Regions from separate parts of the Corynebacterium crudilactis genome, predicted to be linked through region 3. Evidence: riboswitches for the same ligand, from Rfam matches in the RefSeq annotation. Region 3 holds a riboswitch; each other region holds the start of a gene.

Region 1 (7,780 bases), 760 kb from region 3:
GTGAAAGGAGTCCGGATGGCTTCCAGCAAAGATCTTCAAGTTTCCACATTTGGCTACATTTCCCGCTGCCCCGTGCAGGTCTACGAAGCAATCGCAGATCCCCGACAACTAGAACGCTACTTCGCCACCGGCGGGGTATCTGGCCGACTCGAAACCGGATCGACTGTCTATTGGGACTTCGCTGATTTTCCCGGCGCGTTTCCCGTCCAAGTTGTCTCCGCTACCCAAGCCAAACAAATTGAAATCCGCTGGGGACAAGCAAATGAGCTGCGTTCCGTCAATTTCGAATTCGAACCTTTTAGAGATTTCACCCGCACAAAACTCACCATCACCGAAGGTAGCTGGCCACTCACCCCCGCGGGAGCCCAAGAGGCCCTAGGCAGCCAAATGGGATGGACCGGCATGCTCTCTGCATTAAAAGCGTGGCTGGAATACGGAGTGAACCTCCGCGACGGGTTTTATAAGCAATAGCCAATGTATCCATCACTCTCCGCGGCGGATTATGATCCATGTAACAAGACTGTGCAGTTTCACAGAACTGACAATCAACTTATTTTGACCTGACAAAAGGAGCGACGACACATGGCCACATTCAAACAGGCCAGAAGCGCTGCCTGGCTGATCGCACCTGCGCTGGTGGTCCTTGCAGTGGTGATCGGATATCCCATCGTCCGAGCAATTTGGCTATCCTTCCAGGCCGACAAAGGCCTCGACCCCACCACAGGACTCTTCACCGACGGTGGCTTCGCAGGACTAGACAACTACCTTTACTGGCTCACCCAACGATGCATGGGTTCAGACGGCACCATCCGTACCTGCCCACCCGGCACACTCGCCACCGACTTCTGGCCAGCACTACGCATCACGTTGTTCTTCACCGTGGTCACCGTCGGCTTGGAAACCATCCTCGGCACCGCCATGGCACTGATCATGAACAAAGAATTCCGCGGCCGCGCACTTGTTCGCGCAGCGATTCTTATCCCTTGGGCAATCCCCACCGCAGTCACCGCAAAACTGTGGCAGTTCATCTTCGCGCCACAAGGCATCATCAACTCCATGTTTGGGCTTAGTATCAGTTGGACAACCGATCCGTGGGCCGCCAGAGCCGCCGTCATTTTGGCCGACGTCTGGAAAACCACACCATTCATGGCGCTACTTATCCTCGCCGGTCTGCAAATGATCCCGAAGGAAACCTACGAAGCAGCCCGCGTCGATGGCGCAACCGCGTGGCAGCAATTCACCAAGATCACCCTCCCGCTGGTGCGCCCAGCTTTGATGGTGGCAGTACTCTTCCGTACCCTCGATGCACTACGCATGTACGACCTCCCCGTCATCATGATCTCCAGTTCCTCCAACTCCCCCACCGCTGTTATCTCCCAGCTGGTTGTGGAAGACATGCGCCAAAACAACTTCAACTCCGCATCCGCACTCTCTACGCTGATCTTCCTACTGATCTTCTTCGTGGCGTTCATCATGATCCGGTTCCTCGGAGCAGACGTTTCGGGCCAACGAGGGATGAAGAAAAAGAAACTGGGCGGAACCAAGTATGAGAAACCCACCGCTAAGGATGCTGTTGTAAAGGCCGATTCTGCTGTGAAGGAAGTGGCTAAGCCATGACTAAACGAACAAAAGGACTTATCCTCAACTACGCCGGAGTGGTATTCATCCTGTTCTGGGGTCTAGCCCCCTTCTACTGGATGGTGATCACCGCACTACGCGATTCCAAGCACACCTTTGACACCACTCCTTGGCCAACGCACGTCACTTTGGATAACTTCCGTGACGCGCTGGCCACCGACAAAGGCAATAACTTCCTCGCAGCCATTGGCAACTCGCTGATCATCAGTGTCACGACAACAGCGATCGCTGTTCTCGTGGGAGTGTTCACCGCCTACGCTCTAGCCCGACTGGAATTCCCCGGCAAAGGCATTGTCACCGGCATCATCTTGGCAGCCTCCATGTTCCCCGGCATCGCCCTGGTCACGCCTTTGTTCCAGCTCTTCGGTGACCTCAATTGGATCGGCACCTACCAAGCGCTGATTATCCCGAACATTTCCTTCGCACTACCTCTGACGATCTACACACTCGTGTCCTTCTTCAGACAACTGCCCTGGGAACTCGAAGAATCAGCACGCGTCGACGGCGCCACCCGTGGCCAAGCCTTCCGGATGATCCTGCTTCCTCTAGCAGCGCCTGCACTATTTACCACCGCGATCCTCGCATTCATCGCAACGTGGAACGAATTCATGCTGGCCCGCCAACTATCCAACACCTCCACAGAGCCAGTAACCGTTGCGATCGCCAGGTTTACCGGACCAAGCTCCTTCGAATACCCCTACGCCTCGGTCATGGCGGCCGGCGCATTGGTGACCATCCCACTGATCATCATGGTTCTCATCTTCCAACGCCGCATCGTCTCCGGACTCACCGCAGGTGGCGTGAAAGCCTAGACTAGATAATCATGAGTGCCGATAAATCCCAGGATCAATCCGAATCGCAACGCAAAGGGCTTCAGCTCGAAGCGCTGCTCGGATTCCTGGGATTTTTCTCATTCCTCGCCGTCATCCAGGCAATCATCAACGTGTTACGCCCCGAACCTGCCGTGTGGCCAGCACTTCTCGCGCTCGTTTTGGTAATCGCCACCGTCTCAGTATGGCGGGCTTGGCGGAAGCGCCGCCTTAATTAAAGTTCCTGCGCCAACGCCACGATAATTCCAGACGGCCCGCGCAGATAACACAGCAGAAATACGTCCTCATAGTTTGCGATCCCATCTAGTGGTTCCGCACCGATATGTGCGATCGTTTCCTCAATATCATCCACCGCAAACATCAACCGGTGCATCCCAATCTGGTTAGGTGCAGATGGAGCGGTTGCAATCGGTTCCGGTTGTAGATATTGAGTAAGCTCCACCCGAGAATGCCCATCGGGAGTGTTCAGCACCGCGATCTCTGATCTGATCCCGCTGAGACCAACGGTCCGATCAGCAAAATCCCCTTGGACCAGTGTTCGACCATCTAGAGACATCCCTAATTTCTCAAAGAAACCGACTGCTTCATCCAACGATTCCACCACAATCGCCACGTTGTCCAAACGTTTAATTCCCATGATCCCCATCGTAGGTAGCATCGTGTGATGGCGATCATCTACAACACATCCAGCACGCTCAACGGATTCATCGCAGACAAAGACACTTCCCTGCAATGGCTTTTCGATGTCCCCGGCAGCGACAGTGCCTCTGAAGATTTTGGTACTTTCCTTTCAAAAGTCGGCACCATCGTAATGGGATCCACCACCTATGAATGGCTGCTCAAGGATCTGGATTTCATCAGCGATCCCCAGAAGTGGACTGATGTGTATGGCGATCGCCCCACATGGGTATTCAGCAGCAGAAACTTGGAAACCCCAGAAGGAAAACCCGTCAAAGTAGTAAATGGAGATGTCTCTGATGTTCTCCCCGCCATACTGGAAGTGAATCCAGAGAACACTGATATTTGGATCGTCGGTGGTGGCGATTTGGCGGGTCAATTCTTTGACGCGGGTGCACTCGATAGGATCATCTTGACCATGGCGCCAGTGTTTCTCGATGAAGGGCAGCCAGCGATGCCTCGCCGGATCGAAAGTGATCGGCTCCGCACCGTAAATGTCCGCGAAGTTGGGCAGTTCACCGAGATCACTCTGGAGACGATTTAAGGGGTTTAATTTGCGGCTTTTTGGACAGAAAGCTCTTCCTTTAAGAACGCAGTGCGTAGTGACGACGATGCCAATAACGCTCTATTGCCACAGCTGCTTCTGCGAGAAAAAATCCAAAACCAATCGGTATTAAATATCCAGTTAGGATTCCATCAGGCTGAGTTACCCTGAAATAGATTCCCATCAAGACAAGAACGATTCCTACACCACCTAAAACCCCCAAAAGCCACAAGGGAGCTCTTCTTGTTAGGGCACAAGCCACTGCAGCTACAGCAAAACTAACTCCAACAAAAATTGAACCAGCGGTTAGTCCTAGAGCAGTTACTCCTAGATAGGGAGTCCCAAGAGCAAATATCCACCCGACTACGAGAGACAAGAGAAAAAGTAAAACAAATACTCGAGCAGGATAATTCTTTTTGGCCGCAAGCCTAGACCAATCTTTCATCGTGCTCCTTAGGGGATTACAGATTTGTTATATGTATAACGTTTCTGCAGACCAGTATCCACCTGTAATACTTTTACAAGCGGTCTATCTAGGAGACAAACTCCAGAGTCGGCAGCGCAAAACTTTGTTAGATCGAAGTTTGTGGTGTCGGCCTGAATTGCTCTTCTGTACCAACTCGCCCCACACGCGCTCACAAACTGATACCCTCGGCTACTAGTGACACGGGGTGCAAAAGCACTTTCACAAAGCTTTCGCTGAGATTACACCCGTCGAACCTGATCCAGTTAGTACTGGCGAAGGGACTGTCGCATTGGACCCATCCTCCCAAGGGATAGGTCCCTCTGCCCTTCGCCCCAACCCAAGAAGGGCGTTTTTTCATGCTTGATATTTCTGAGCAAATTGTTTTGGTCACCGGCGGTGCACGCGGACTTGGTCGCGCATTGTCTGAATCATTTTTGCGCGAGGGCGCTCGTGTTGTGGTGAACTATCACCGTTCGGCTGATGCTGCCGCAGAGTTGGCTGGTGAAAAGGCGGTGGCGATTCAGGCTGATGTTCGTGATCGCGAACAGGTGAAAAGCATGTTTGCGCAGGCCAAGGAACATTTCGGCAGCCCGATCACCACTGTGGTCAACAGCGCTTTGGCGGATTTCAGCTTTGATGGCGATGCGCGTCCCAAGGCGGAGGACATCACCATTGAGCGATTTAACCAGCAGTACACCAGCGCAATCGCGGGCGCGCTAAACACCATCCAGGAGGCTTTACCTGGTTTTGAGGAGGTGGGAAGTGGTCGTGTGATTAACATCGGCACGAATCTTTTCCAGAATCCGACGGTCCCCTACCACGATTACACCGCTGCGAAGGCTGCGCTGCTGTCCTTGACTCGCACGTTTGCCAAGGATTTGGGCCCACGCCACATCACGGTCAACATGGTCAGCGGCGGCCTGCTGCGCACCACCGGCGCCAGCGCCGCCACGCCCGAGGAAGTCTTTGATTTCATCGCCGCCGGCACCCCACTGGGGTCCGTCACCACGCCGCAAGAGCTTGCCGACGCCTCCCTCTTCTTCGCATCCCCCTGGTCGCGCGCGGTTACAGGCCAAAACTTGGTCGTCGACGGAGGACTGGTTTTCAACTAATGACACCGAAAGAAATACACCTCAACCTTTTTGCTTTCGGTGCCGGGCACCACGCGGCGGCGTGGCGAGCGGTGGAGGGAAGCGTCGAAAAGCTGGGTTTAATTTCCTGGTGGGAGGAACTCGCGCGCACCGCTGAGCGGGGCAAGCTGGATGCGGTCTTTTTGGCGGATGGGCAGGCGATTAATCCCGTCGGTCTGGAGAATGGGCCGGGCTGGTTTTTGGAGCCGGTGACCGCGTTGACTGCGATGGCGCGGGCGACGAACAATATTGGGTTGATCAGCACGATTTCCAGTACGTTTTGGCAGCCGTTTCATGCAGCGCGGATGATCGCCAGCTTGGATCATATTTCAGGTGGGCGTGCTGGAATCAATGTGGTGACTTCGATGACTGATGCGGAGGCGCGTAACCACGGGATGGATGCGTTGCCGGGTCATGATGTTCGCTATGCGCGCGCTGCGGAATTTATTGAAACCATCACTGCGCTGTGGAATTCGTGGCCCGCGGAAAGTTTGGTGATGGATCGTGCTGGAAAATTTGCGGACTCCTCACTCATTGAATCTATCCATCATGATGGTGAGTTCTTCCAAGTCGCTGGTCCGCTGAATATTCCCACTACTCCGCAGGGCAGGCCAGTTATTTTCCAAGCGGGATCCTCACCGCAGGGACGGGAGATCGCTGCACGGTATGCCGAGGCGATTTACTCCGTGGCCTGGGATTTGGAGCAAGCACAAGATTATCGCTCTGATATTCATGCTCGTGCCACTGCCCAGGGTCGCGAACCCATGCCGGTGCTGCCTGGTTTGGTGACCTTTGTTGGCACGACCGTGGAAGAAGCGCGTGCAAAACAGCAGGCTCTCAACGCGTTGTTGCCGGTCAAAGACTCACTAAATCAGTTGAGTTTCTTTGTGGGGCAAGATTGCTCGACGTGGGATTTGGATGCACCTCCCCCACCACTGCCACCGCTAGAAGAGTTTTCCGGTCCTAAAGGCAGGTACGAAACGGTGCTGCGGATCATCGAATCTAAATCACCAACCGTCCGTGAACTTCTGGGCTACCTCGCAGCAGGTGGTGGGCACGCCACATTCATCGGCACACCGGAAAGCATCGCTGATGAAATCGAGCGCTGGATCGACGAGGGCGGTGCCGATGGCTTCAACCTCATGCCACCGATGCTCCCCCACAGTTTGGACGACTTTGTTGACTTAGTAGTCCCTGAGCTGCAGCGACGTGGTCGATTCCGCACAGAATACAGCCACACTACGCTGCGCGGTCACTTGTTTAACTAGGTCACTTGTTTAACTCAGCAATTGGGCGCACTGTCAATGATTGATTAAGCGTGCCCACAGGACCTTCGGCATCGTGAATCACCGAAGTGGTCAAACCGATGCCGTTGGGTCCGAACGCCGCGCGGGTATCAAAACCCACCTTGGTGCCCACCGGCTGGCGGAACAGATGGAAAGTAAGATCCACATTCGGGAACATCCACGTCTTTGGATCTTCTCGAACCGCCACGCCATTGGCCACATCCAAGAATTTGGAAAACTCTGCCAAGGGCTCAGAATCTTCGCCCTCGACCAACTGCACATCGCCGGTAATCCACGCACGGTTTTTGCCCGGAATTTTCTCTGCATCCTCGACAAAGACAATGCTGTCCATAAAGCCACCAGACCACTGGAAAGCTGACTGAACATCTGCCAGTTCAGTCATTGACGGCAACGCTTCAAAAGTATCGCCAGAAATATGGGCAAGATCAGAGGTCTTCAGCAACCAGGCGCGTGCACGAATCGTCACTCTGCCGTTGATCTCAGCGACCGTCTCAATAAGTTCAATGGTGCGCCCGGGACGAACGATCTCTGTTCTCAAGGTGACATCATCCCGAGCGATCTGGCCCAAGACCTCCAAACTGAAACGGCTAAACACAAAAGCATCGCCGACGACTTCCCTGCGCCAGCGTTCCATATGGTGAATCACCAAACCGGCAACCGGTGCAAGGTGGAGTTCATCATCGCGCCACGCACCACTGGAATGCTCCGTTGGGCGGTACGTATCATTTCCGTACGCAATAAAATATGCAGTTGACATGCGAAAACCTTACTATCAGTAATTTTGGGAGGCTAGTTCTTGGGACTAGTTCTTGGGGGCTCGGAGTTTTCGCCACAGCACTCGAAGTGTGGAATGCGGCAGAGCAAAACACTCTCTAATAGCCATACCTAGGCGCTCGGCTGAAGGTGTACGAGCAGTGACCACCTTGATGGGAATCCCCAAATGCCAAGCCCATAAATAGGTGCGCCAGGCATGAAAGCCACTGGTCACAACAGTCCACTGTAGTGTGTCCGGAAATAATGCGTGGGCGTTTTCTAAATTCTCATTGGTGCTGGTGGCCCATGGTTCTTCCACAATGTTGGTTACTCCACGGGCGCGTAAATAATCTGCCATGGCCGTGGCTTCACCGAAACCGCTGACCACAACGGGTGCTTCTGGGGTCAAAGATGAGACCTCAATGGCCTTTTCC
Region 2 (7,780 bases), 390 kb from region 3:
ACCCAATTGTGCCGTGGAAATAGTTCTACCGAGCGCCATGTTCAACATCCTCATAGACGGTGATTTCTGGGCTTCCGGTGTGCGGATCCAAAATAACGGATACTACATCGAATCTGACTGGAAAATAGGGTCTTCCTTCAAGCCATCTCCCCGCGGTCCTTCTCATTCGTGTCATTTTCCGGCAATCCACCGATTCAGCCGCACCGAATTCACAACCACGCCGAGTTTTTACTTCGACAAAAACTATAGTTCCGCTTTTTAGCTGAACTATCAGGTCTATTTCCCCACATGAATAGCTGATATTGCGAGCAACTAGCGCTGCACCTTGATCCATATATTGCTGAAGCACTAGGTCTTCGCCAAAAGCCCCGAGAAATTGCTTTTGTGTTTTCATATCTCCCCCACGAGTGTTAAATAATCTATTTTGGCTGTGCCTGTAGATTCAACGTGGTTTAAGAAAACGCTTCAAGAGTGTCTATTTCATGGCTGTGGATAACTAGCTCCCCACGCTAGTTATCCACAATGCAGACCAGAGGGCACTTGACAAAGAAGCAGATATGAAACGGGAAAAGTGCGGGATTAATTGATAATCCCGCACATTTTTAGGCCATATGACCTGGTATTTTACTGCAAAAAGCTACTCAGGCATGATGATGTCTGGTTTGTCCAACTCTTCGATGTTGACATCCTTGTAGGTAATCACTCGGACGTATCGAACAAATCGTGCTGAACGGTACATATCCCACACCCACGCATCTGACATGCGGACTTCGTAATAGACATCATTACCACTGTTGTGCGGAATAAGCTGCACGGCATTCGCCAAATAGAATCGACGTTCAGTTTCTACAACATAGGAAAACTGGCTAACTACATCGCGATATTCGCGGTACAGCGAGAGTTCAACCTCTGCTTCATAATTGTCGAGTTCTTCAGCGCTCATGCTCCACCTTCCATCATTTTTCCATCGGCAGCTTGTAACCATTCTTGGTGTGCCTTGGACACATTCGCATAACTATATCTGTGCTCTGGGCTTGCGCCGTGGTGACGCACCGCATCCATGTGGATCTTCGTGCTGTATCCCTTATGAACCTCAAGGCCATAATGAGGATATTTATCAGCCATCGTAGTCATGAGATCATCTCGGGTTTGTTTAGCAAGAACACTGGCAGCAGCAATGCAACGCGCGGAGGCATCGCCGCCAATGATTGGCAAATACGGAATGGCAAAGCCAGGAACTTTCATCGCATCAGTGAGAACATAACCCGGGCGGGTTTCCAGAGCAGCAACAGCTCGGCGCATGCCGGAAATATTGGCATGCTGTATGCCAAATCGATCAATATCTTGTGCCGAAATAATTATTACGGACCATGCTAGAGCATGCTTTTTAATGATCGGCATGAGTTTTTCACGAGTCGTCGCACTGAGCTTTTTAGAGTCTGTTAGGGCGGCTAACTCTTCAATAGGCTTGTTCGGAAGGATGCAGGCGGCAATGGAGATAGGACCGCAGCAAGCACCACGTCCTGCTTCATCTACTCCGGCTACGGGCCCTAACCCGTTGCGGGACAAGGTGACCTCAAGGGTCCGGAGATGCTTAAGGCGTCGCATAGAGGGAGGCGTCGAAAAGCGATATTTTAGCTTTGAATGGCAGGATCGTCGATGCTGCCGATTCGGCTAAATGGCAGCACGATGGCCTGAACCTTGCCCTTGATGTGATCCTCCGGAATGGTTCCCTGGTACTCATCGCCCAAGTGATAGCGAGAATCCATGGAATTTGTGCGGTTATCGCCCATCATGAAGTAATTTCCTTCAGGAACGGTGAGCGGGCCGAAGTAGTTGCCACCACATTCAGTAGAGCCAGAGGTCTCATCAATTGGGAACTGCGCAGGCTGCAGCGTATAGCTATCATCTACTTCTTTACCATCAACCATAATTCCCAGATCGCCTTCTTGGCACGACACGGTCTGTCCGCCAGAAGCAATAATGCGCTTAACCAAATCATTTTCGTCTGGTGCCACTAATCCCACATAAGAGCCAAGATTTTGCAGACCACGAATCACAGAATTATCCGAGCGCTGCGTAGTAAAACCAACGTTCCAAGAATCGGTGCCCTTGAAAACAACGACATCACCAGGCTCTGGATCAGAGAAGTAATAACTGACCTTTTCCACAAGAATACGATCACCAGTACAGCCATCACAGCCGTGCAATGTCGGCTCCATGGAACCACTCGGGATCATGTACATACGTCCCACGAAAGTCTGCAGCACGAAAATCAACGCCAAGGTCAAAACAACAACAATAGGAATCTCGATGTACCACGGCGTTGGTTTTGATTCTTTTTTAGATTTTCCAGCACGTCGATTGGCACGACCTCCACTTGCAGCGTTTCCTGCGGAGGACTGGGTAGGATCGTCGGCATTTGATGCACTAGAAAAATCGGTCACGAGGATTCACTCTATCAGCAATACTTTGACACAGATCAGGTACAAGACCATCCCGGCGTTATCCCCCAGGATTCCGCTGTAGTCTAGGTGCAGGAATAGTGCGGGCAAAGTGCGGGATGAAAAACAAAGAAACCCCTAGTTATTCACACAAGGTAAATAACTAGGGGCTGGTCAGGTGTTATTTATGCACCAACCAAACGCTAAAAATTAGCGCTTCTCCTTAATACGTGCAGCCTTGCCGCGCAGTTCGCGCAGGTAGTACAGCTTCGCACGACGAACATCGCCACGACGGGTAACTTCGATCTTCTCGATGTTTGGGGAGTGTACTGGGAAAGTACGCTCAACGCCGATGCCGAAGGAAACCTTACGGACGGTGAAGGTCTCGCGGATTCCGCCGCCCTGACGACGAATGACAACACCCTTGAAAAGCTGGGTACGGGTGTTAGCGCCTTCAATAACCTTGACGTGAACGTCGAGGGAATCGCCAGCACGGAATGCAGGAATGTCTTCGCGCAGGGATGCTGCGTCGATCTTATCCAGAATGTTCATATAAACAATCCTTTTACTAGTAGGGAAAGAGGACCCTGGCGGCACTTTCCCAGGATTGGGATGCTCGGCCGGTTCGTTTCCGTTTCAATTTTCGAAGCTGTCACGTTTGCCCAACGTGAGTTGGGGTTTGCACAGTCAACTGAAATATTCTTTCACATGTGTGCCTTGGTTTTCAAACTGGGGTCTGTTCCCCTCACTTGGGTGCACTAACCGTTGACAAATCTTGGTTGTCGGGCTTGACTGGTGGCGACTTACCCCACGGGTGCCCAATGCATTGGGCTGAGATTGCGCGCTGTTGCTGCGCGGGACCGTTCGAACCTGTCTGGTTAACACCAGCGAAGGAAGCGAGGATTGATTGTCCCGTGTTTGAAAATCGTTTTGACCTGCGTTGTTATGTTGTGACTGGCGCGGGCTCGGTGGATGAGGTTGTGCACACTGCGTCTGCTGCGGCTCGTGGTGGCGCGGGTGTGGTGCAGGTGCGTTCAAAGCCTATTTCGCCAGAAGCGATGAGCGAGTTGGCATCTCGGGTTGCGCTTGAGGTTGCGCGGTGCAGCCCAACAACGAGGGTGCTTATCGACGACCACCTCCACGTTGCTTCTTCCTTAATGCGCGAAGGACTCCCGATTCACGGTGTGCATCTTGGGCAGGATGATGTGTCGGTGCTTGAGGCTCGTGAGTTGTTGGGGCCTGAGGCGATCATTGGGTTGACCACTGGAACCCTAGAACTTGTGGCGGCGGCGAATGAGCTGTCCGATGTGTTGGATTACATCGGTGCTGGGCCGTTTCGGAAGACTCCCACCAAGGATTCAGGTCGGCCACCGATTGGCCTTGCGGGTTATCCCCCTTTGGTGGAATTGTCCAAGGTGCCGATCGTTGCGATTGGTGATGTCACCCCTGCCGATGTGCGCGCTCTCAGCGCAACCGGTGTGGCTGGCATTGCCATGGTGCGGGCTTTTTCTGAATCTGATGATCCACAGCAGGTCGCTGAAAATGTGGTGGCCAACTTTGAATTAGGAAGGCTCTCATGAAAAAGCATGCGATTATTATCGGCGGCGGAATCATTGGGTTGACCACCTGCTTTGAATTCCAGGAGGCTGGTTACCAAGTCACGTTGATTGATCCTGACCCAATTTCCGGTGCGACTCATCATGCCGGCGGAATGTTGGCCCCCACCGCGGAGGTGCAGTATCAGCAACATGATCTGATTTTGTTGATGAAGGAATCCGCTCGCCTATACCCAGACCTCCTCCAAAGAGTGTCTAAATACACGGACTTGCCCACTGGGTATCGCACTGATGGAACCCTTCTTATCGGTGCGGACCGCGCGGATGGCATGCATGTTGCGGAGTTGATTAAGTACATGCATTTGAAGGATTTGCCTGTCGATGTGTTGACTACTCGTCAGGCAAGGGCTGCGGAGCCAGCGTTGTCGCCGAGGATTTCCAAGGTGGTCAGCATTGATGGGGATCATCAGCTGTCGCCGCGTCTGTATGCCCGGGCGTTATTGGATGCCATTTTGCAACGCGGTGCGGAGCATATTGCCGACGCTGTGATCTCTATTGATGGCCACGATCCGTGTTTGACCGTGACGATGAATTCGGGGGTGAGGGTTGCGTCGAAAAGCGTTGTTGTTTTGGCGGCGGGCCTGGGCGCCGCAAGCATTCCCGGCTGGTTTGAGGGCGCGAACCCATTGCAGTTGAGGCCGGTGTACGGCGATATTGTGCGCGTGCGCGTGCCGGAGCGACTGCAGCCGATGGTCACCAAGGTGGTGCGCGGGTTTGTGGAAGATCGTCAGATTTATATCATTCCGCGTACCGATGGCACCCTCGCGATCGGCGCGACAAGCCGTGAGGATCACCCGCAACCTCGAACGGGCGCAGTGCATGATTTGCTACGCGATGCTATCCGTTTGATTCCGGGCATTGAAGAAACCGAATTTATCGAAGTCACCTGCGGCGCCCGCCCCGGCACCCCGGATGACCTGCCGTACCTGGGATGGGTTGGATCCAATGTGATTGCGTCCACAGGATATTTCCGCCACGGAATTTTGCTGTCAGCCCTTGGTGCGCGCGCTGCCGTTGATATGGCAACCAACCAGCCACTGTTCCCCACTCTTGATGTGTGCGATCCGTTTCGCCACCAAATTTAAGGATTTTTCACAAGTGATTACCTACACCTTCAATGGCACATCTATGCGCTCTTCCGAATTGACCGTGGAGCAATTGGTCCACCAAGAAATCGGCCACGACACCGGAGTCGCCGTGGCAATCAACGCCGCGGTCGTACCCAGATCCCAGTGGTCACGCGCCATTTGTGACAACGATTCCGTAGAAGTTCTCACCGCAATTCAGGGAGGTTAAAATGCTGCATATTGCTGATAAAACTTTCGATTCCCACCTCATCATGGGCACCGGCGGAGCTACCTCTCAGGCGTTGCTGGAGGAATCCCTTGTCGCCAGTGGAACTCAATTGACCACCGTGGCGATGCGTCGACACCAAGCAACCACCTCTAGCGGAGAATCCATCTTTGCCATGCTGCGCCGCCTCGAGATCGCCCTTCTCCCCAATACCGCAGGCTGCCGCACTGCCCGCGACGCCGTCCTCACTGCACAATTGGCTCGGGAAGCCCTCGATACCAACTGGGTGAAAGTGGAGGTCATCGCCGATGAACACACATTGCTGCCCGACACCGTTGAGCTTCTTGATGCCTGCGAACTCCTCGTCCACGACGGCTTCACCGTTCTGGCTTATACCTCTGACGATCCCATCACTGCCAGCCGACTAGAAGACTGTGGCGTTGCAGCTGTCATGCCATTGGGCTCCCCGATCGGAACCGGCCTGGGCATTCTCAACCCGCACAACATTGAACTGATTTGCAGCCGCGCGAGCGTACCCGTGATCCTCGACGCCGGTGTAGGCACTGCCTCTGATGCCACACTCGCAATGGAACTCGGCTGCGACGGCGTCCTTCTGGCCTCCGCTATCAACCGCGCCCAAAATCCCGTCGCGATGGCCGAATCCATGTTCCACGCCGTTGAAGCCGGAAGATTAGCCGCTCAAGCAGGCCGGATCCCGCAACGCCAACATGCGGTGGCCTCATCAAGTTTTGAAGGTTTGGCATCCTGGGCGGAGCAGGTGCTTTAACATGGCGCAGCTTCCCACATCTGAGCTTCACCGCACGGCCCGCCAACTCGCGCTCCCCGGATATGGCATTGAGCAGCAGGAACGACTTTTCAACGCCCACGTTCTAGTCATCGGCGCAGGCGGTCTCGGCTGCCCAGTCATGCAGTCGCTGGCTTCCGCAGGCGTTGGAACCATCACGGTCATCGATGACGACACCGTCGACATTTCCAACATTCACCGCCAAATCCTCTTCGGCGCAAGCGATGTCGGTCGACCCAAGGTCGAGGTTGCCGCCGAGCGCCTCAAAGAACTCCAATCAGACATCACCGTCAACGCGTTGCACGAACGGATCACTCCAGAAAACGCCTGCGAGCTGCTCAATTCCGTGGACCTCGTCTTAGACGGCTCCGATTCTTTCTCCACAAAATACTTAGTGTCTGATGCCGCCGAAATCACCGGAACTCCCCTCATCTGGGCAACGGTACTGCGCTTTCACGGCGAACTGGCACTCTTCAACTCTGGCCCCGACCACCGCGGAGTCGGCCTGCGCGACGTCTTCCCCGAACAACCCTCCGCCGATTTCGTCCCCGACTGCGCCACCGCTGGTGTTCTTGGCGCCACCACAGCCACCATCGGCGCACTCATGGCCACTCACGCCATCGGATTTCTCACAGAAATCGGCGACGTCCAACCAGGCACAATCCTCTCCTACGACGCATTCCCCGCCACCACGCGCAGCTTCCGCGTCTCCGCCGACCCGGCGCGCCCACTGGTCACCCGCCTCCGCGCCTCCTACGAGGCAGCGCGCACCGATACAACTTCGCTTATCGACGCCACCCTCAACGGCTCCCTCACCTCCCTCGATATCCGAGAGCCACATGAAGTTCTGCTCAAAGACCTCCCCGAGGGCGCAACGTCACTGAAGCTCCCCTTAAGCCAGATCACCTCGGACAGCGACATTTTAGAGGCACTGTCTGGAATCGACGGCGACATTTTGGTCTACTGCGCTTCGGGAATCCGCAGTTCCGACTTCATCGACAACTACTCCCACCTCGGCCACAAATTTGTGAATCTTCCCGGTGGGGTCAACGCGCTGTAGCTGTCAATTTAAGAGGCCAGAATTCTGGGATGAGTCAAAGTATGGCCTGCGCACTTTGAGGCGCTCAGAGGCGATTCTGTGAGGTCACTTTCTCGTGCCCCCAACTCATTTTTTGCGGTACTTCACGGCAGGCTGCCTGATTAGACCAAGACGCCCTCTGGCGAATCAGCCCTTCGCCTAATGCTGCACTAATCCTCTCTCGAAATGTGAGATTCAGACCAAGGGGAGCTTGAGAACACTCCCGCTTGGTTTGAAAGTTGCCTTAGCCACCGAGGCCGGCGCGTCGTAAAGCATCTGCCATGGAACCTGTGGCGGGCTTAGCGGACTGTTTTTGCGGAGCTCGCTGCTGTTTGGCTGGTCGGGTTCCGCGCTTTTGCAGAGCTGGGGCACCGGGTTCATCGGTCAAGCGGAGGGAAAGACCGATGCGTTTGCGGTCGACGTCAACTTCCATGACCTTTACCTTCACGACCTCACCAGAGCGAACAACTTCGTGGGGGTTGGAGATGAATTTGTCGCTCATCGCGGAAACGTGAACGAGGCCATCTTGGTGCACTCCCACGTC
Region 3 (7,780 bases):
TGTTTTGCGCGTGCGCCAGAAAAGGCAAGATTTGGCACTGTGGCCACCCCAGGCCACTCTTCCACATCAATAGGTTCAAGATGGCGCAACCGTGCCTCTGCCATGCGTTTTATGCACCTCCGGTGGGATTTGGGCCAAGAAAAATACGACGTAATACTCGGCTGCTCTAACTCTAAATGCAGTGTACGTGTGTGGGGTACCTAGGAGGCGCAGGCGCGTCGAAGAACAGCTTATTGGGACGGATTAAAAAGATCTTCCATATGACGTGACATATGCCATATTAACGTGCATACTTGTTGAAAGTGGGCGCGAATTCCGCAAGTTTTTCTCCGAACGGACAAGAAAGTAAGACCCGATCCTGTTTGTTTCTGTTAGAAGGACTATTGTTTAACGCGTACACGTGCACAACACGACAGCGCTCAAACGGCTGCACGCATTTAGGGCAGACCGCAGAAGCTTTTAGATCCACGATCAGGAGACTTTGACAAACATGTCAGTTAACCCAACCCGCCCCGAAGGCGGCCGTCACCACGTCGTCGTCATCGGTTCTGGTTTTGGTGGCCTTTTTGCTGCCAAGAACCTGGCCAAGGCAGACGTCGATGTCACTCTGATTGACCGCACCAACCACCACCTCTTCCAGCCACTGCTTTACCAAGTGGCAACTGGTATCTTGTCTTCCGGTGAAATTGCGCCGTCCACCCGACAGATCCTGAGCTCTCAGGAAAACGTCAATGTCATCAAGGGTGAAGTGACCGACATTAACGTCGAGTCCAAGACAGTTTCTGCTTCCCTCGGTGATTACACTCGCGTCTTCGAGTACGACTCCTTGGTGGTTGGTGCTGGTGCAGGTCAGTCTTACTTCGGTAACGACCACTTTGCTGAATTCGCACCAGGAATGAAGTCCATCGATGATGCTCTCGAGCTACGCGCTCGCATTATTGGCGCTTTCGAGCGTGCAGAAATCTGCGAAGATCCTGCTGAGCGTGAGCGTCTGCTTACTTTCGTCATCGTCGGTGCCGGCCCAACCGGTGTTGAACTTGCAGGTCAGTTGGCAGAACTTGCTCACCGCACCCTTGCCGGTGAGTACAAGAACTTCAACACCAACTCTGCAAAGATCATTTTGCTTGATGGTGCTCCACAGGTGCTGCCTCCTTTCGGAAAGCGTCTGGGCCGCAATGCACAGCGCACCCTGGAAAAGATCGGTGTCAACGTTCGTCTGAACGCCATGGTTACCAACGTCGATGCTGATTCCGTTACCTACAAGACCAAGGACGGCGAAGAGCACACCATCGAGTCCTTCTGCAAGATTTGGTCCGCAGGTGTTGCAGCTTCCCCACTGGGCAAGCTTGTTGCAGAGCAAACTGGTGTTGAGACCGACCGCGCTGGTCGCGTCATGGTTAACGAAGACCTTTCTGTTGGCGAGAACAAGAACGTCTTCGTTGTCGGCGATATGATGAACTACAACAACCTCCCAGGTGTTGCTCAGGTAGCAATCCAGAGTGGCGAGTACGTTGCAGAGCAGATCGCAGCAGAGGTCGCAGGACGCTCCAACACTGAGCGCGAGGCTTTCGATTACTTCGATAAGGGCTCCATGGCAACCATCTCCCGCTTCTCCGCTGTGGTGAAGATGGGCAAGGTTGAGGTCACTGGTTTCGTTGGTTGGGTGCTGTGGTTGGCAGTTCACATCATGTTCCTCGTTGGCTTCCGCAACCGCTTCGTTTCCGGTATTAGCTGGGGCTTGAACGCAATGTCTCGTAAACGTTGGAACCTGGCGACCACTCGCCAGCAGCTTCACGCTCGTACCGCTCTTTCCAAGTACACCCATGAGTTGGAAGAAGCAGCTGCAGATCTTCCAATCGAGTTGCGCGATAACATTCGTTTCGAAGGAAAGTAATTTCCTGGAGCACGTATAACTAAAGCGTGACTTCCTCACCTGAGGAAGTCACGCTTTAGTTTTTTTTACATGGACATGTCACATATAGCACTCGTGTGAGCTAAATAAGAGTTAATTACTTAACAATATGGCTCTGTGTTGATTTAAGGGATTGAATATCTAGAATGGGCATATTCGGTATCAAACAGTGCCCCTTAAGCGCTTAGACTGGCCTCTGGGGGTGGTTATTTTTGGTGCATATGGGTCTATTGGGAATCCTGTGAGATTCTGGTGCATCCACCGATTGAATCCGCCCTCGGTAATCTTGGTAAATCGAACGAGAATTTGCATCTTAAGCAAGCCGGGGCCTACCTCGAGCGTGTAACCAACTCACGCACTGTTCAAGCCAGTAAAAGTAGCTCATCAATTGTGCTGTTTTCGGCACAACATAAGCCAAGCCAGGCTCTCGTTATTTGCCCAGCCTCTTCTTTGCTAGGGTGTCTAACAGGCACGGGGTGCCACTTGAAATGGCTGAGATCATACCCGTTGAACCTGCTCTAGCTCGTACTAGCGAAGGGATGGCCTTAACATGGCTAACTCGTATTTAGATTCTTTAACTTTTGTTCGACAAAACACTCCTCTTGTGCAGTGTTTGACCAATTCGGTGGTCATGCAAGTAACAGCCAATGTGTTGTTGGCCGCAGGAGCAACACCTGCGATGGCAGATACTCCAACTGAATCTGCAGAATTTGCAGCAGTAGCCAATGGCGTGCTGATCAACGTGGGAACGCCATCTGCAGAGCAGTATTTGGGTATGACTCAGGCAATCCAGGGTGCTAACAAAGCGGGAACTCCGTGGGTGTTGGACCCAGTTGCCGTGGGTGGGTTGTCGGAGCGAACCCGGTTCGTGGAGGGAATCGTCGATAAGCAGCCGGCCGCAATTCGTGGAAACGCCTCAGAAATCGTGGCGCTTGCAGGCCTTGGTGCTGGTGGTCGCGGCGTAGACGCGACTGATTCTGTGGAGGCTGCATTGGAAGCAGCGCAGTTGTTGGCTCGAGCTACTGGCGGCGTGGTTGCGGTGTCGGGTGAACAAGATCTTATTGTGTCCACCAACCGTATTACCTGGTTGCGCTCTGGTGATCCGATGCTGCAGCTGGTGATTGGCACTGGATGTTCCTTGGGTGCGCTGACTGCGGCGTATCTTGGTGCGACAGCGCAAACAGATATTTCTGCGCACGATGCGGTGCTCGCAGCACATGCTCATCTGGGCGCGGCAGGTCAACTTGCTGCTCAACAGGCCTCTGCTCCTGGAAGTTATGCGGTGGCTTTAATTGATGCGTTATACGAAGTTGATGTGCACATGATCGCTTCTTTAGTAGAAGTGTATGAGGCATAACATGACGGATTATTCTCTCTACTTGGTTACTGATCCCACGCTTGGCGGTGGCGCAGACCGTGTTGTACGCATTGTCGAAGAAGCCATTAACGGTGGTGTCTCTGTGGTGCAATTGCGCGATAAAGATGGATCCATGGACGCGATTCGTGCTACGGCACAAGAGTTGAAACTGCTCTGTCAGGCGCGCGGGGTATCACTAGTGATCAATGATTATCTAGATCTCGCCGAGGAATTAGGTATTAATCTACATATTGGCCAAGGTGATACACCCTATGTGCAGGCACGCCAACAACTTCCGGCAGAACTGGAGTTGGGTTTGAGCATTGAAAATCTCGGACAGCTGCATGAGGTGATTGCTCAATGTGCCGTGTCAGATGTGGCTTTACCTGATGTGATTGGTATTGGGCCAGTGACTGCTACTCAGACCAAACCTGATGCAGCACCTGCGTTGGGGGTTGCAGGAATCGCTTCGATCGCCGCGGTGGCCAAAAAACACGGTATTGCCTCTGTCGCCATTGGTGGCGTGGGCCTGCACAATGCAACTGAACTTGCAGCTACTGATATTGATGGATTGTGCGTGGTCTCTGAAATTATGGCCGCAGCCCAACCTGCCCAAGCAGCGCAGCAATTACTGTCTGCGTTTCAGAAACGCCCCGCAGTTCCACGTGTCTTGTCCATTGCCGGCACGGATCCCACCGGTGGTGCCGGCGTGCAAGCTGATCTAAAATCAATTGCTGCCGGCGGCGGCTTCGGCATGTGTGTGGTGACTTCCCTGGTGGCACAAAACACGCACGGTGTGAGCGCTATCCATACGTCTCCTCTAGAATTTTTAGAACAGCAGCTTGACGCAGTATTTTCCGATGTCACAGTAGATGCCATCAAACTTGGCATGTTGGGTTCCGCAGAGACCATTGATCTTGTCTCCGCGTGGTTAAGCTCGCATGCGCATGGTCCGGTGGTGCTTGATCCTGTCATGATCGCCACCAGTGGAGACCGGCTTCTTGATGCAAATGCGGAAGAGTCCCTCCGCCGACTAGCTGCACATGTCGATGTTGTGACACCGAATATTCCAGAGCTTTCCGTATTGTGTGAGAGCCCCGCTGCCACCACTTTGGATGAAGCGATCGCACAGGCACGAGATTTCTCCCACACCCACAACACGATTGTCATTGTCAAAGGTGGACACTTGACTGGCTCTATGGCAGACAACGCGGTGGTGCGCCCAGATGGCTCAGTGCACCACGTGGACAACCTCCGCGTACACACGCCCAATTCCCATGGCACTGGCTGCTCGCTCTCTGCAGCACTGGCCACCAGAATGGCGGCCGGCCACACCGTAGAAAAGGCCCTAGAATGGTCCACCCGGTGGCTCAACGAAGCCTTACGCCACGCAGATCAACTAGCCGTGGGCACCGGAAATGGCCCAGTTGATCACAGTCATGTGGCACGGCGCATGCTTGCCGCAGCAGAGACCACCCCCTGGACACACCTCCTGGCACCACGCCTGAGCGGCGCCTCACCAGAAGAGTTCATTCAGCCCGCCACAACGCCAAGTCCAGCTCCACGCATTGAACCTGCCGGACCATTCACGCGCGCGCTGTGGGAAGCAAGCGGCGATATCATCGCGAGCATCAACAGCTCAGACTTCATCACCATGCTTGGCGACGGCTCCCTCCGGCGTCTTGAGTTCGATTTCTACATCGACCAAGATGCTCAATACCTCGCCCAATATTCACGTGCATTAGCCAGACTCTCTTCCATCGCCCCGGAATCAATCGCACAAGTGGAATGGGCACAAAGTGCTGCAGAATGCCTTGTGGTGGAAGCCGAACTTCACCGCTCCTATATGGCAGGTAGCCACACTTCCGCCCCCTCACCCATCACCATGGCGTATACCGATTTCCTCATCGCACGCACCTACTCAGAAGATTACGTCTGCGGCGTAGCTGCAGTATTGCCGTGCTACTGGCTCTATGCGGAAATCGGATTGATGCTTGCAGAGAAAAACCATGCAGATCATCCCTATCACGCATGGCTCAACACCTACTCAGGTGAACAATTTATCGCAGGCACCCGAGCTGCCATCGCACGTTTAGAACGTGCACTAGAAAACGCAGGCCACACGCAGCGCGTTGATGCGGCCCGTGCATTTTTAAGCGCATCTGTTCATGAACGTGAATTTTTCGACCAGGCAACACGCTACAACTGGCTCTAGATAACAGTTATACGCACGCGCCGGGCTCTTCCTCTGTGAAATGCAGGGAGGGCCCGGCGCGCTTTTTCATGCGTTTGTGTTGTGGTTCTTTAAGTGTTTACGAAGGTGTTGGGAATAGTTTACTTAAAGTTGGACGTTGCGTTCATGTTTGGGTTTTATTGTGGACGCATCGTCCATTTCTTCCCTAGTCAAGGATCTTTTTGTGACACCCAGTATTGTTTTTGATTTCGATGGCACGCTTGCGGTCGGCCATGGTCCTGTTCTTGCTTATGCATTGTGTGTAGAGCCGGAGGGGGGAAAGGACTTTCTGGTTCGAGTGGAAAGAGAGCTTCGGCGGTTTGATGATGGTCAGAGTCCTTATCGTGATGGCTATGACATTGTTGCCAAGCTTGCTGCGGAACTTGGGGTTGATGATGGTGCGATGTCGATTGCGTATAGCCGTAGTCGGGAGCTTCTTGGATCGGAGAAGGCTCCGGTTGAGCATGTCCGGGGTATTGAGGATATTTTTCTTCAGTTAAAGGGGCATGCGCGATTGGTGCTTGCTACTAATGCTCCAGCAGCTGGCGTTATTGAGTTGTTGCGTCAGTGGGGTATTGCTGAGTTTTTTGATCAGTTGCATTTTGTGGTTGGTAAGCCTGCGGGTTTGTTGCCGATTATTTCTGAGCTTCAAAAGGATGGCCCTGTGTTGGCTGTTGGCGATATTTATGAGTTTGATTTAGCGCCTGCAGTGCAATTGGGTGCGGATACTGCGCTTGTTGGTGCGACTGTGTCTACGTCAGAGGCGAAGGTGTCCATGCGTGGGCGTTCTATCGCTGATCTTCCTCTCCTGTCCTGGGTTTCTTCCTGGGCGTCCATTTCTTAAAGTCACATTCGTGTTGGTGAAAGGTTTTCTGGTTTTTATGTTTACTCCGTCGAAGTCTTTGTGTGCCGCTGTTTCTGCGGTGGCTGTTTCTGCGCTTGCGCTCGCTGGTTGTTCTTCTGTTGATAGTGATTCAGTTGCAGCTTCTGGGGCTGATAATGCGTGGCCAGAATCTATAACGTTGTCTTTGGTGCCTTCTACGGAGGGTGAAGATCTTGCAGAGGCTTTGGCTCCGTTGACTGATTATTTGTCTGAGAATTTGGGCATTGAGGTCAACGGTGTGGTGGCTTCTGATTATGCGGCCACTGTTGAGGCGTTGGGTGCAGATCAAGCTCAGGTGATCATCACTGATGCGGGTTCTTTGTATAACGCTATTGAGCAATATGATGCTGAGTTGATTCTCCGCGACGTTCGTTTTGGTGCCACCTCTTATTCTGCTGTTGCTTATACCAACAACCCGGATAAGTACTGCGAGGATGAGCCGGTTGCGGCGTCTTATGCGGCCTCTGATGTAGAGATGCTGTATTGCAATGGTATTGAGGAAGAAGACCAGCCTGCTGTAGGAGAAGGCCCTGCAGGAGTCGAGGCGTTGAGCAAGATTAGTGCTGAGGACAAGGTTGCGCTTCAGGCAGCTACCTCCCCTGCGGGGTACCAGTACCCCATTGTTGCCATGCAGGATCTAGGTATGGATACGGATTCTGCTTTTGTGCAGGTTCCTGTATCTGGAAACAACAATGCGGTGTTGTCAGTACTCAATGGTGATGCAGAAGTATCGTTCGGTTTCTGGGATGCTCGCTCCACTGTGCTTTCAGAGGCTCCTGAAGCTGCAGAAGAGGTGGTGGCTTTTGCTTACACCGAGATGATCCCTAATGGTGGCGTTGCGGCATCGGATTCTCTCCCTGATGATCTAGTGGCAAAGCTTTCTACCTTGATGGATGACTACGCAGATTCTTCTGAAGAAGCCAAGGACGTCATGTTCGACATGGTGGGTTTGTCTGATTGGACTGCTGAAACCGCAGAAGATGAGATCACTCGTTATGGCGAGATCTTAAAGAAGTTCTCTAACTAGTTCATTTACAACGATCAAGGTGTGCGTTCATGAAATCTGATGTTTCGGCTCTTCCTGTGGCAACGAGGTCTTGGGCTATTGAGTTCGATCACGTGTCGGTGACATATTCCAACGGAACGAAAGCGCTGGATGATATTTCGCTGACGATTAATCCGGGTGAGATGGTGGCGATAGTTGGTTTGTCTGGATCTGGAAAGTCCACGTTGATCCGCACGATCAATGGGCTGGTTCCGGTGACAGCAGGCAGCGTCACGGTGGGGCCACATCAGATCAATGCCTTGTCTGGGAAAACACTTCGCACAGCGCGTGGCCAAATAGGCATGATTTTCCAAGGCTTTAACCTGTCTGAACGCAGTACCGTGTTCCAC
Region 4 (7,780 bases), 420 kb from region 3:
CAAACTTTCTTAAGAACTCTGGGCCGTTCCCAGACTGTCATAGAGTGCGACGGGTCGTCCCGCAGCTTCATTCGAACCTAGCACAATCTCATGATCTGCCTCAATGCCCTGGGCAAAGTGCACTCGTTCTTGCGCAGCCCACAACTCCCAAAATGGTGCATAGTCCGGATCTCTATCTAAGGCGCGTTGTTTTCTTAAAGACTCCGGTGCGGTTAAACGAACGGTCACTACATCACCCAGGGTAGTGGCGCGTTGAATGGTCTCGGCCGTTATTACACCAGAGCCTTCAATGATCAGGCTTTTTCCGGGTTCAAGCGACACCCATTCCCCGCGGCAATTTTCGTGCCAATCCCAAGAAAAATATCCCGGATTATCTGCCACCAAAATATCGCGGGCAACAATCTCAGAGGCTTGTGCAAGTCCGGTCCATCCTGGATAGAAATCATCCAAGTGCACCACATCAAACCCGGTATAGGAGCTCAAGTCTTCTGCCAGGGTGGTTTTACCTGCACCAGATTGCCCATCGATCAACACAATTTTCATGTGCCCAAAAACCTGAAGAAACCAGTCTGAATGGACACCACGATGGCTAAGGCTGAAATAGCTGCGCACACCACAATGAGCAGGACATCGCGAATACCTACACTAGATTCACGTGCCCACGTTCGACCATCTGGCGAGCGCCCAAAACCACGAGCTTCCATGGCGGTTGCCAACTTGGAACCACGGCGTAGTGAGAGGACTAAAAGACCAAAAGTCATGGTGAAAAAATGCTTAATCCTGCCCTGGTCTGCGATGCCGCGCGCACGCCGCGCTCTGGACATGGAATACCAGTCCTCGCGGAACAATGTCATAAGCCGGCTTCCCGCTACTGCTCCAATAACAAAACGCTCAGGAAGTTTCAGAATCTGAGCTAACCCATCACCCAAATCAGTGGGATCAATCCGTGCAATCAACACCACCACTGGCATGCCGATAGCCAAGACGCGCAGCCCAATGGCAGCAGCTAGAGCAAGGGAATTATCTGTGACATGGATGAGCAGGAAGCTAAAATATTCAGTGCCTTCCGGCCGGCCATATAACGCCATAGAAAGTGCAGCTATCGGTGCCATGAGTAGCAAAGGCCAGCCACGTTTCAGCAACATTTTCCAGCTCACACCAGCAAAAGGAGACAAGATAATGGTTGCTGCCAGCGCGATTGCCGCTGACATCACATCCACGCTCAGTAATAAAGGCGTGGTCAACACCATGAGCGCGATAATGCGGGTGACGGGGTTGATTGTGCTTAAAAGATTCACTGTCATCATCGTGGGTTTACCTCGATGTGATGATCACCAAGTGCTGCGATGAAATCTGGATCATGGGTGACTGAGACAACGCTAATTCCAGCTTCAGTCAGTTCGCGTAGCAATAAGATTAGTTCAGTAAAGGTTTCTGGATCTTGCCCAAATGTTGGTTCGTCCAAAATCACTAATTTAGGCGCTGCAACCAACGCTGTTGCCACAGAAAGTCGACGCTTTTCTCCCCCGCTTAACGTAAAAGGATTAGCGTGCTCTAAATGCCGCAACCTTAAGCGATCTAAAAGTTCCTCAACGCGATCTTGTGCGTGAACTTTCATGATTTTCGGGCCGATCTCCAGCTCATCACGCACGGTGCGCGCCACAAATTGATGCTCAGGATCCTGAAACACAGTGCCGATTCGTGCAGCAAGTTCCGCAGAACGCCACTTGTGCGGCGGCGAGTTCAAACCACCGCGCACTGCTTCAGATAATTCCAGGCGCCCCTTTTTAGGTGGAATCAAGCCACCCATGGTCAGCGCAAGTGTAGATTTTCCAGCACCATTCGGGCCAGTAATCACCGTCGAAGCACCTTCAGGCACCACAAAACTACGCACGGCACCCCAGCTGCACAACAGGTTGTCAGCCCACAAGATTGGCTTGCTTATCGACGGCTGCGCCACAGGCAACTGGCCCACTTTTAATAATTCTTCCGGTAAAACATCACATCCATCAGTAATGCTGATGATGCGATCAATGGTGTCTAACCACAGCTCATGGCGGTGTTCCACAACGATAAGTGTAGCACCAGTTTCACGGACTACCCGATCCACAGCTGCAACGACATCTCGTTGTCCTTGGGGATCTAAATTTGCGGTTGGCTCATCGAGCAAAATTAAACGTGCACCCATCGCAATGACACCAGCCAAAGCCAGACGTTGTTTTTGACCGCCAGAAAGATACTTCGTGGGATGGTGCAGTGGCAGCTCTAGCCCCACAAGTTGCAGGGCCCTCTCCACTCGTGGCCAAATCTCTGCGCGAGGAACTTTGAGGTTTTCGCAACCAAATGCCACATCATCGCCGATGCGGGAAGCAATAACCTGTGAATCTGGATCCTGGAGAACAAGGCCAATGGAGGGGGCGTCGACAAGCAATTCGCCAGTACTCACGCCCTCATCTGGACCGCCTAGAACGCCGGCGAGTGCGGCGAGCAGCGTAGATTTTCCTGCGCCTGAGGCGCCGGTGAGCAAGATGCGCTCACCTGGTGCGATCTCAAAGTTAATATTTTCTAACGCAGGATTTTCCCGCGATGCATGCCGGTAACCAAAATTACGCGCAACAACGCGCGTGCCTAAAGCTGTGGTCATTTCATTTCCCGACCAGCAGCAAAACGATCCAGGGCGCCAGTTCGTGCCAAAGCGCGAACCAAGAACCAACTGAGTAATCCTGCCAAAATCATGCCAGAAATCACCGAAGTAGTGGAATAAATAATGTTGAAGGAGAGCGTCTTCGCGAGATTTCCATAGAAGAACAGCTCAAGAATAATGCCACCCACAGCAGCACCGGCCCCGGCAAGCATGGCGATGGGCAGGTTGAAGCGACGGTAAAGGAACAATGCAAAGATGATTTCTGCGCCAAGCCCTTGGACAAGACCGGAATAAATAGTGGAAATACCAAACTGAGAAGCCAACGCTGCGGACACACATGCAGCAACAACTTCTACAAAGAGTGCAGCACCTGGTTTACGAATCACAAGCCCGCCGAGCACGCCGCCCAACAACCAGATTCCGATGGCCACGCCACCAAGGCCTGGAGTTAGTGCATGAAAAGCAGTAGTCCAGGCGTATCCGATGGAATTCCATACGATGAAAATTAATCCGCAGGCAACACCCAAAACAGATGCGATGACAATATCAATCACACGCCAAGAAGATTGCTGAGTATTTTTTTGCATGGCGAGATTTGCCATATTTTTCCTCCCTATCGCCGGCATTATCCGGATCAGGTTCTACGGTCGTGGCTCTGCCAGATCTCAGCCCGGTTTTTCACCGAGCACCCGTGCATATCAAGTTAAGTACGCGTTCACCTTAGCTTAATCAATAGGGAAAACATAGTATCGCGAAAAAGAAAGCACTAGTTTCTACTTCTACGTAACTCAGAACCCCTGAATCACACCCCTAGCCACACCCTTGTAATCTGAATTAAATGACTTTCCTGCTGGCTGTGAGCCCGACTTCAACTTAAACCACGTTCACACTGCGAACAGGTTGTGGCGGGACATACTTTCCCTTAGATTGAGGCCCAAATCACTATATGTGAAATATTTGACGAAGTTCATCTTCCGTTGAGAGTTAAAAGGAGCTTTTCCATGAATCACGTGCCAGTCGCAATCATCGGTGCCGGCCCAGCAGGCCTTACCCTCGCACACCTCCTCCACCTGCAGGGAGTGGAATCAATTGTCTTTGAATCCCGCACTCGCAAAGAAGTAGAAGAAACAGTTCGAGCAGGAATACTTGAACAAGGCACCCTGAACTTAATGCGGGAAACTGGAGTCGGCGCGCGCATGGAAGCAGAAGCCGATCACGATGAAGCAATCGATATCTCTATCAACAATGAACGCACCCGTATTCCACTGACTGAGCTCACTGGCCACAAAGTCGCCATCTACCCACAGCATGAATACCTCAAGGACTTCATTGCCAAGCGCATTGAAGATGGTGGCGCATTACTATTTAGCACCACCGTAGATTCAGTAGAAAACTACGAAGGCGATCTGGCAAAGGTCACCTACACCGAAGCAGATGGCTCTTCCACCACCATTACTACCGACTATGTCATTGCAGCCGATGGCTCCAATTCGCCATACCGCAAGCTGATTACCGAAGATGGTGGTGTCCGCGCCCGCCATGAATACCCTTATGCATGGTTCGGCATTTTGGTGGAAGCACCAAAAACCCAAAAAGAGCTCATCTACGCCACCCACCCTGAGGGCTTTGCTCTGATTTCTACCCGCACTGATGAAATTCAGCGCTACTACCTGCAGTGTAATCCTGAAGATACCCCAGATATGTGGTCCGATGATCGCATTTGGGATCAGCTACATCTGCGCGCAGACTCCCCAGGAATCACGGTTTCTGAAGGACGCATCTTTGACAAAGCCGTGCTCCGCTTCCGCTCTGCTGTAACTGAACCAATGCAAAAGGGCCGACTATTTCTCGCTGGCGATGCTGCACATACCGTGCCACCAACTGGTGCAAAGGGTCTCAACTTGGCAGTCGCCGATGTGTCCGTTCTTGCACCAGGCATTGTGCGCGCACTGAAAAAGAAGGACACCGGACTACTAGATAGCTACACTTCCCTTGCAGTTCCCCGCGTTTGGAAGGCACAGCATTTCTCTTATTGGATGAGCTCCATGCTGCACGCTGTCCCTGGTGAAGATCACTTTGCTACCCAGCGCCGATTCGCGGAACTGCGTTCCGTCCTGGATTCCCAGTCTGGACAGCGCTACCTCGCAGAACAATACGTTGGACTCGATCTCCCACGTTTTGAGGTTTAGGCTTCCACATTAAAGGTGACGATGATCTTTCTGAGATCATCGCCACCTTGTGGTTATTCTGCAGAAATACTCCACATCACACCATATTTATCAAAGACCTGCCCATAGGATCCACCCCACGGAGCAGTTTCAAATTTCATGGTTTCTGCGCCACCAGCTGCGACAATTTTATCGATCTTCTCGCGTCCATCTTCCACCGATTCCGCGTTGTACAACATGGAATATGCAGTGTCTTTGATGGGGAGTTCCTCTCCTATTGAGTCACCACCAGAAATCAGGGCGCCACCAGGAAAAGTGAGCACGCCATGAGCCAAGGCATCAGCTGGGGGTTCAAACGGCATGCCTTCCATCTGGGTTTGACCATAAGTCAGAAGGTTGAGGTCACCGCCAAAAATTTCTTGCCAATGCGTGAGTGCTTCAGAGGTATATCCATTGAAAGTAACGTAGGTGGAAATAGTGCCAGCCATGTTTTTCTCCCTAGAGCAAGGTTCGGAATTTTCCTTATGGTCGATTCTACGTGCTTTAAGCACGCCCGCCCACGGTGGCAAGTGCGAGGTGGCGGGGCGCGTCGACAAGCATCTCAGTTACTGTGGGGCAATGAATAATCACTTTGAACTCAAAGTCCCCGGCGGAAAACTTGTCGTAGTTGATGTCTCCACAGATTTGGATGCCATCGCAGATGTGAAGATTTCCGGCGATTTCTTCATTGAACCTGATGAGGCATTTTTCGCCCTTGGCCGTGCCCTTCAAGGCGCGTCAGTTGGTGATACAACTGACCGTCTGAAGGCAAAAATGGATGCGGCTTTAGCGGAATTCGATGATGTGGAGCTGCAAGGTTTTAGCACTGCCGACATCGCTTTAGCAGTGCGTCGAGCTGTTACTGGTGCACAAGATTTCACCGATTTTGACTGGGAGATTCTACATCCAGGAATCCTGCCTACTCCGGTAAATGTCGCTTTAGATGAACTTATTCTGGACCAAGTAGCCAAAGGCCAACGTGGACCAACCATGCGCATTTGGGATTGGGACGATCGCGCCACCGTCATTGGCAGCTTTCAGTCTTATGTCAATGAAATCAACCAAGAAGGCGTCGATGAACATGGTGTCACCGTTGTCCGCCGCATGTCCGGTGGTGGCGCAATGTTTATGGAAGGTGGCAACTGCATCACCTATTCCCTCTACGCGCCGGAATCTCTGGTGTCTGGTTTAAGTTATGAACAATCCTATGAATATCTGGATCGATGGGTGCTCGCAGCGCTGAAAGAACACGGCGTGGATGCGTGGTACGTACCGATCAATGACATCACCTCAACCGGCGGAAAAATTGGTGGCGCAGCCCAAAAACGTCGCAGCGGTGCAGTGCTTCACCATGTGACCATGTCTTATGACATCGATGCCGATATGATGACTCAGGTGCTGCGCATCGGCAAGGTCAAGATCTCCGATAAGGGTTTGCGCAGCGCAAAGAAGCGCGTGGATCCGCTGCGCCGCCAAACTGGTGCCTCCCGTGAACAAATTATCGATACCCTCAAAACCACCTTCGCTAATCGCTATGGCGCCACCGACGCTGAACTCAGTGACGAAGATTTTGCTGTGGTTCACGAACTGGTGAAAACCAAATACGCCACCGAAGAATGGACAAAGAGAGTTCAGTAGATGTCCATGGATCTTCATCACGTCGCCTCCGAACATGCACAAACCTTGCCATTGAGCACCAAAGAATTCCCCTTTGGTCCGGAACACGAAGTCTATAAAATTCGCGGCAAGGTGTTCCTGCTGCTCACTGTGCTGCGCGGTGAAGCCATCATCACGCTGAAATCTGACCCAGAAATTGGGGCATCATTAAGAACTACTTTTCCCACTATTGTGCCCGGTTATCACATGAATAAAGTGCATTGGATCAGTGTGAGTGCGGGGGAAAGAATCACAGAAGATTTGATAGAAGGACTAGTGGAAGAGTCCTATCAATTGGTGGTTTCTAGTTTGCCGGCCTCCAAACGACCTTGATGTAGCGCACAATGGATGGCATGAAAATCACTCGACATATTCATGCCTGTGTGGAAATCGAAGATCACGGTAATCGCATCATCATTGATCCCGGCACTTTTGGCGCCCCGAATCTTGAGGGTGCCACAATTTTGATTACCCATAATCATCCAGACCATGTTGATCCCGCAGTGCTCAAACCTGGGATGTCGATTTATGCACCTCGCTCCGTAGCTCACGCCATTCCGGTGGAATGCCACATCGTGGAGCACGGCCGAAATTTCACAGTTGGTTCCCTAAACGTGGAAGTTCTAGGTTCCGAACATGCGTTGATCAGCCATGCGCTTGCCGTAGCTGAAAATGTTGGGTACTTGATCAACGGCCGAGTTCTCCATCCTGGCGATGCTTTTCAGCCGTTGAAAAAGGTAGAATTAAGCCTGCTGCCGGTCAATGGTCCTTGGGTAAAAATGCTGGATGTAGAGGACTATTTAAGGAAATTTCCGCCGCAGCGTTTCATTGGTATCCATGACGGCATCATGAATGAACGTGGCTTGGCGATTAATAAGAAGTTCCTCACCGCACTCGCTGAGGCTTATGGTTCGCAATATTTAGCACTAGGTGAGGGAGAATCGGTAGAAATCTAGATTCTGCTCTAGATTCTGATCAGCGCCACACCCGCGATAATTACCAACAGGCCAATGAGCTGCGCAAGGTGAATGCGACGGCGTGGGCTGCCCAAAAATCCAAAGATATCGATCAGCAGGCTGGCAAGCATCATGCCCAACAGCATGACCACCACTGTTACGCCAGTACCGATAACAGGTCCTAAGTAGGCGGTGCTGAAAATAACCGTTGCGCCAATGACACCACCAAGCCACATCCACCATGGGTTTTTCTCGCCAGCGCCATTGATTCCGCGCCATTTGGTTCGAGTGAGCACAAGTAAGACAAAAAGCACTGT

What was found. Region 3 has a riboswitch for thiamine pyrophosphate ahead of thiM (hydroxyethylthiazole kinase). Riboswitches for the same ligand answer to the same signal wherever they lie in the genome.
Region 1: it holds a riboswitch for thiamine pyrophosphate, as region 3 does, so the genes downstream of both, ccrud_RS03540 (3-oxoacyl-ACP reductase) here and thiM (hydroxyethylthiazole kinase) in region 3, are expected to answer to the same signal.
Region 2: it holds a riboswitch for thiamine pyrophosphate, as region 3 does, so the genes downstream of both, ccrud_RS08875 (thiamine phosphate synthase) here and thiM (hydroxyethylthiazole kinase) in region 3, are expected to answer to the same signal.
Region 4: it holds a riboswitch for thiamine pyrophosphate, as region 3 does, so the genes downstream of both, ccrud_RS05200 (ECF transporter S component) here and thiM (hydroxyethylthiazole kinase) in region 3, are expected to answer to the same signal.

The regions. Positions count from the first base shown of each region.
Region 1 covers NZ_CP015622.1:743,600-751,379, reverse strand. Annotated here, with positions in the region: gene ccrud_RS03575 (SRPBCC family protein) at 16-471, shown strand; gene ccrud_RS03570 (carbohydrate ABC transporter permease) at 583-1,617, shown strand; gene ccrud_RS03565 (carbohydrate ABC transporter permease) at 1,614-2,450, shown strand; gene ccrud_RS03560 (hypothetical protein) at 2,462-2,686, shown strand; gene ccrud_RS03555 (VOC family protein) at 2,683-3,105, opposite strand; gene ccrud_RS03550 (dihydrofolate reductase family protein) at 3,133-3,690, shown strand; gene ccrud_RS03545 (hypothetical protein) at 3,731-4,135, opposite strand; TPP riboswitch at 4,348-4,455, shown strand; gene ccrud_RS03540 (3-oxoacyl-ACP reductase) at 4,513-5,268, shown strand; gene ccrud_RS03535 (LLM class flavin-dependent oxidoreductase) at 5,268-6,554, shown strand; gene ccrud_RS03530 (thioesterase family protein) at 6,556-7,350, opposite strand; gene ccrud_RS03525 (YdcF family protein) at 7,396-7,780, opposite strand, start outside.
Region 2 covers NZ_CP015622.1:1,885,612-1,893,391, forward strand. Annotated here, with positions in the region: gene ccrud_RS08845 (YifB family Mg chelatase-like AAA ATPase) at 1-39, opposite strand, end outside; gene ccrud_RS08850 (YraN family protein) at 26-394, opposite strand; gene ccrud_RS08855 (DUF2469 domain-containing protein) at 638-943, opposite strand; gene ccrud_RS08860 (ribonuclease HII) at 940-1,608, opposite strand; gene lepB (signal peptidase I) at 1,635-2,447, opposite strand; gene rplS (50S ribosomal protein L19) at 2,655-2,996, opposite strand; TPP riboswitch at 3,245-3,357, shown strand; gene ccrud_RS08875 (thiamine phosphate synthase) at 3,359-4,024, shown strand; gene thiO (glycine oxidase ThiO) at 4,021-5,145, shown strand; gene thiS (sulfur carrier protein ThiS) at 5,159-5,356, shown strand; gene ccrud_RS08890 (thiazole synthase) at 5,358-6,140, shown strand; gene ccrud_RS08895 (ThiF family adenylyltransferase) at 6,142-7,218, shown strand; gene ccrud_RS08900 (Tex family protein) at 7,481-7,780, opposite strand, start outside.
Region 3 covers NZ_CP015622.1:1,500,436-1,508,215, reverse strand. Annotated here, with positions in the region: gene ccrud_RS07110 (cyclopropane-fatty-acyl-phospholipid synthase family protein) at 1-104, opposite strand, end outside; gene ccrud_RS07105 (NAD(P)/FAD-dependent oxidoreductase) at 491-1,894, shown strand; TPP riboswitch at 2,375-2,469, shown strand; gene thiM (hydroxyethylthiazole kinase) at 2,463-3,269, shown strand; gene ccrud_RS07095 (bifunctional hydroxymethylpyrimidine kinase/phosphomethylpyrimidine kinase) at 3,271-5,484, shown strand; gene ccrud_RS07090 (HAD family hydrolase) at 5,687-6,346, shown strand; gene phnD (phosphate/phosphite/phosphonate ABC transporter substrate-binding protein) at 6,384-7,412, shown strand; gene phnC (phosphonate ABC transporter ATP-binding protein) at 7,442-7,780, shown strand, end outside.
Region 4 covers NZ_CP015622.1:1,083,334-1,091,113, reverse strand. Annotated here, with positions in the region: gene ccrud_RS05215 (AAA family ATPase) at 10-543, opposite strand; gene ccrud_RS05210 (energy-coupling factor transporter transmembrane component T family protein) at 540-1,298, opposite strand; gene ccrud_RS05205 (ABC transporter ATP-binding protein) at 1,304-2,644, opposite strand; gene ccrud_RS05200 (ECF transporter S component) at 2,641-3,246, opposite strand; TPP riboswitch at 3,238-3,347, opposite strand; gene ccrud_RS05195 (4-hydroxybenzoate 3-monooxygenase) at 3,646-4,833, shown strand; gene ccrud_RS05190 (VOC family protein) at 4,887-5,300, opposite strand; gene lplB (lipoate-protein ligase small subunit) at 5,431-6,489, shown strand; gene ccrud_RS05180 (MmcQ/YjbR family DNA-binding protein) at 6,490-6,840, shown strand; gene ccrud_RS05175 (MBL fold metallo-hydrolase) at 6,861-7,463, shown strand; gene ccrud_RS05170 (DMT family transporter) at 7,472-7,780, opposite strand, start outside.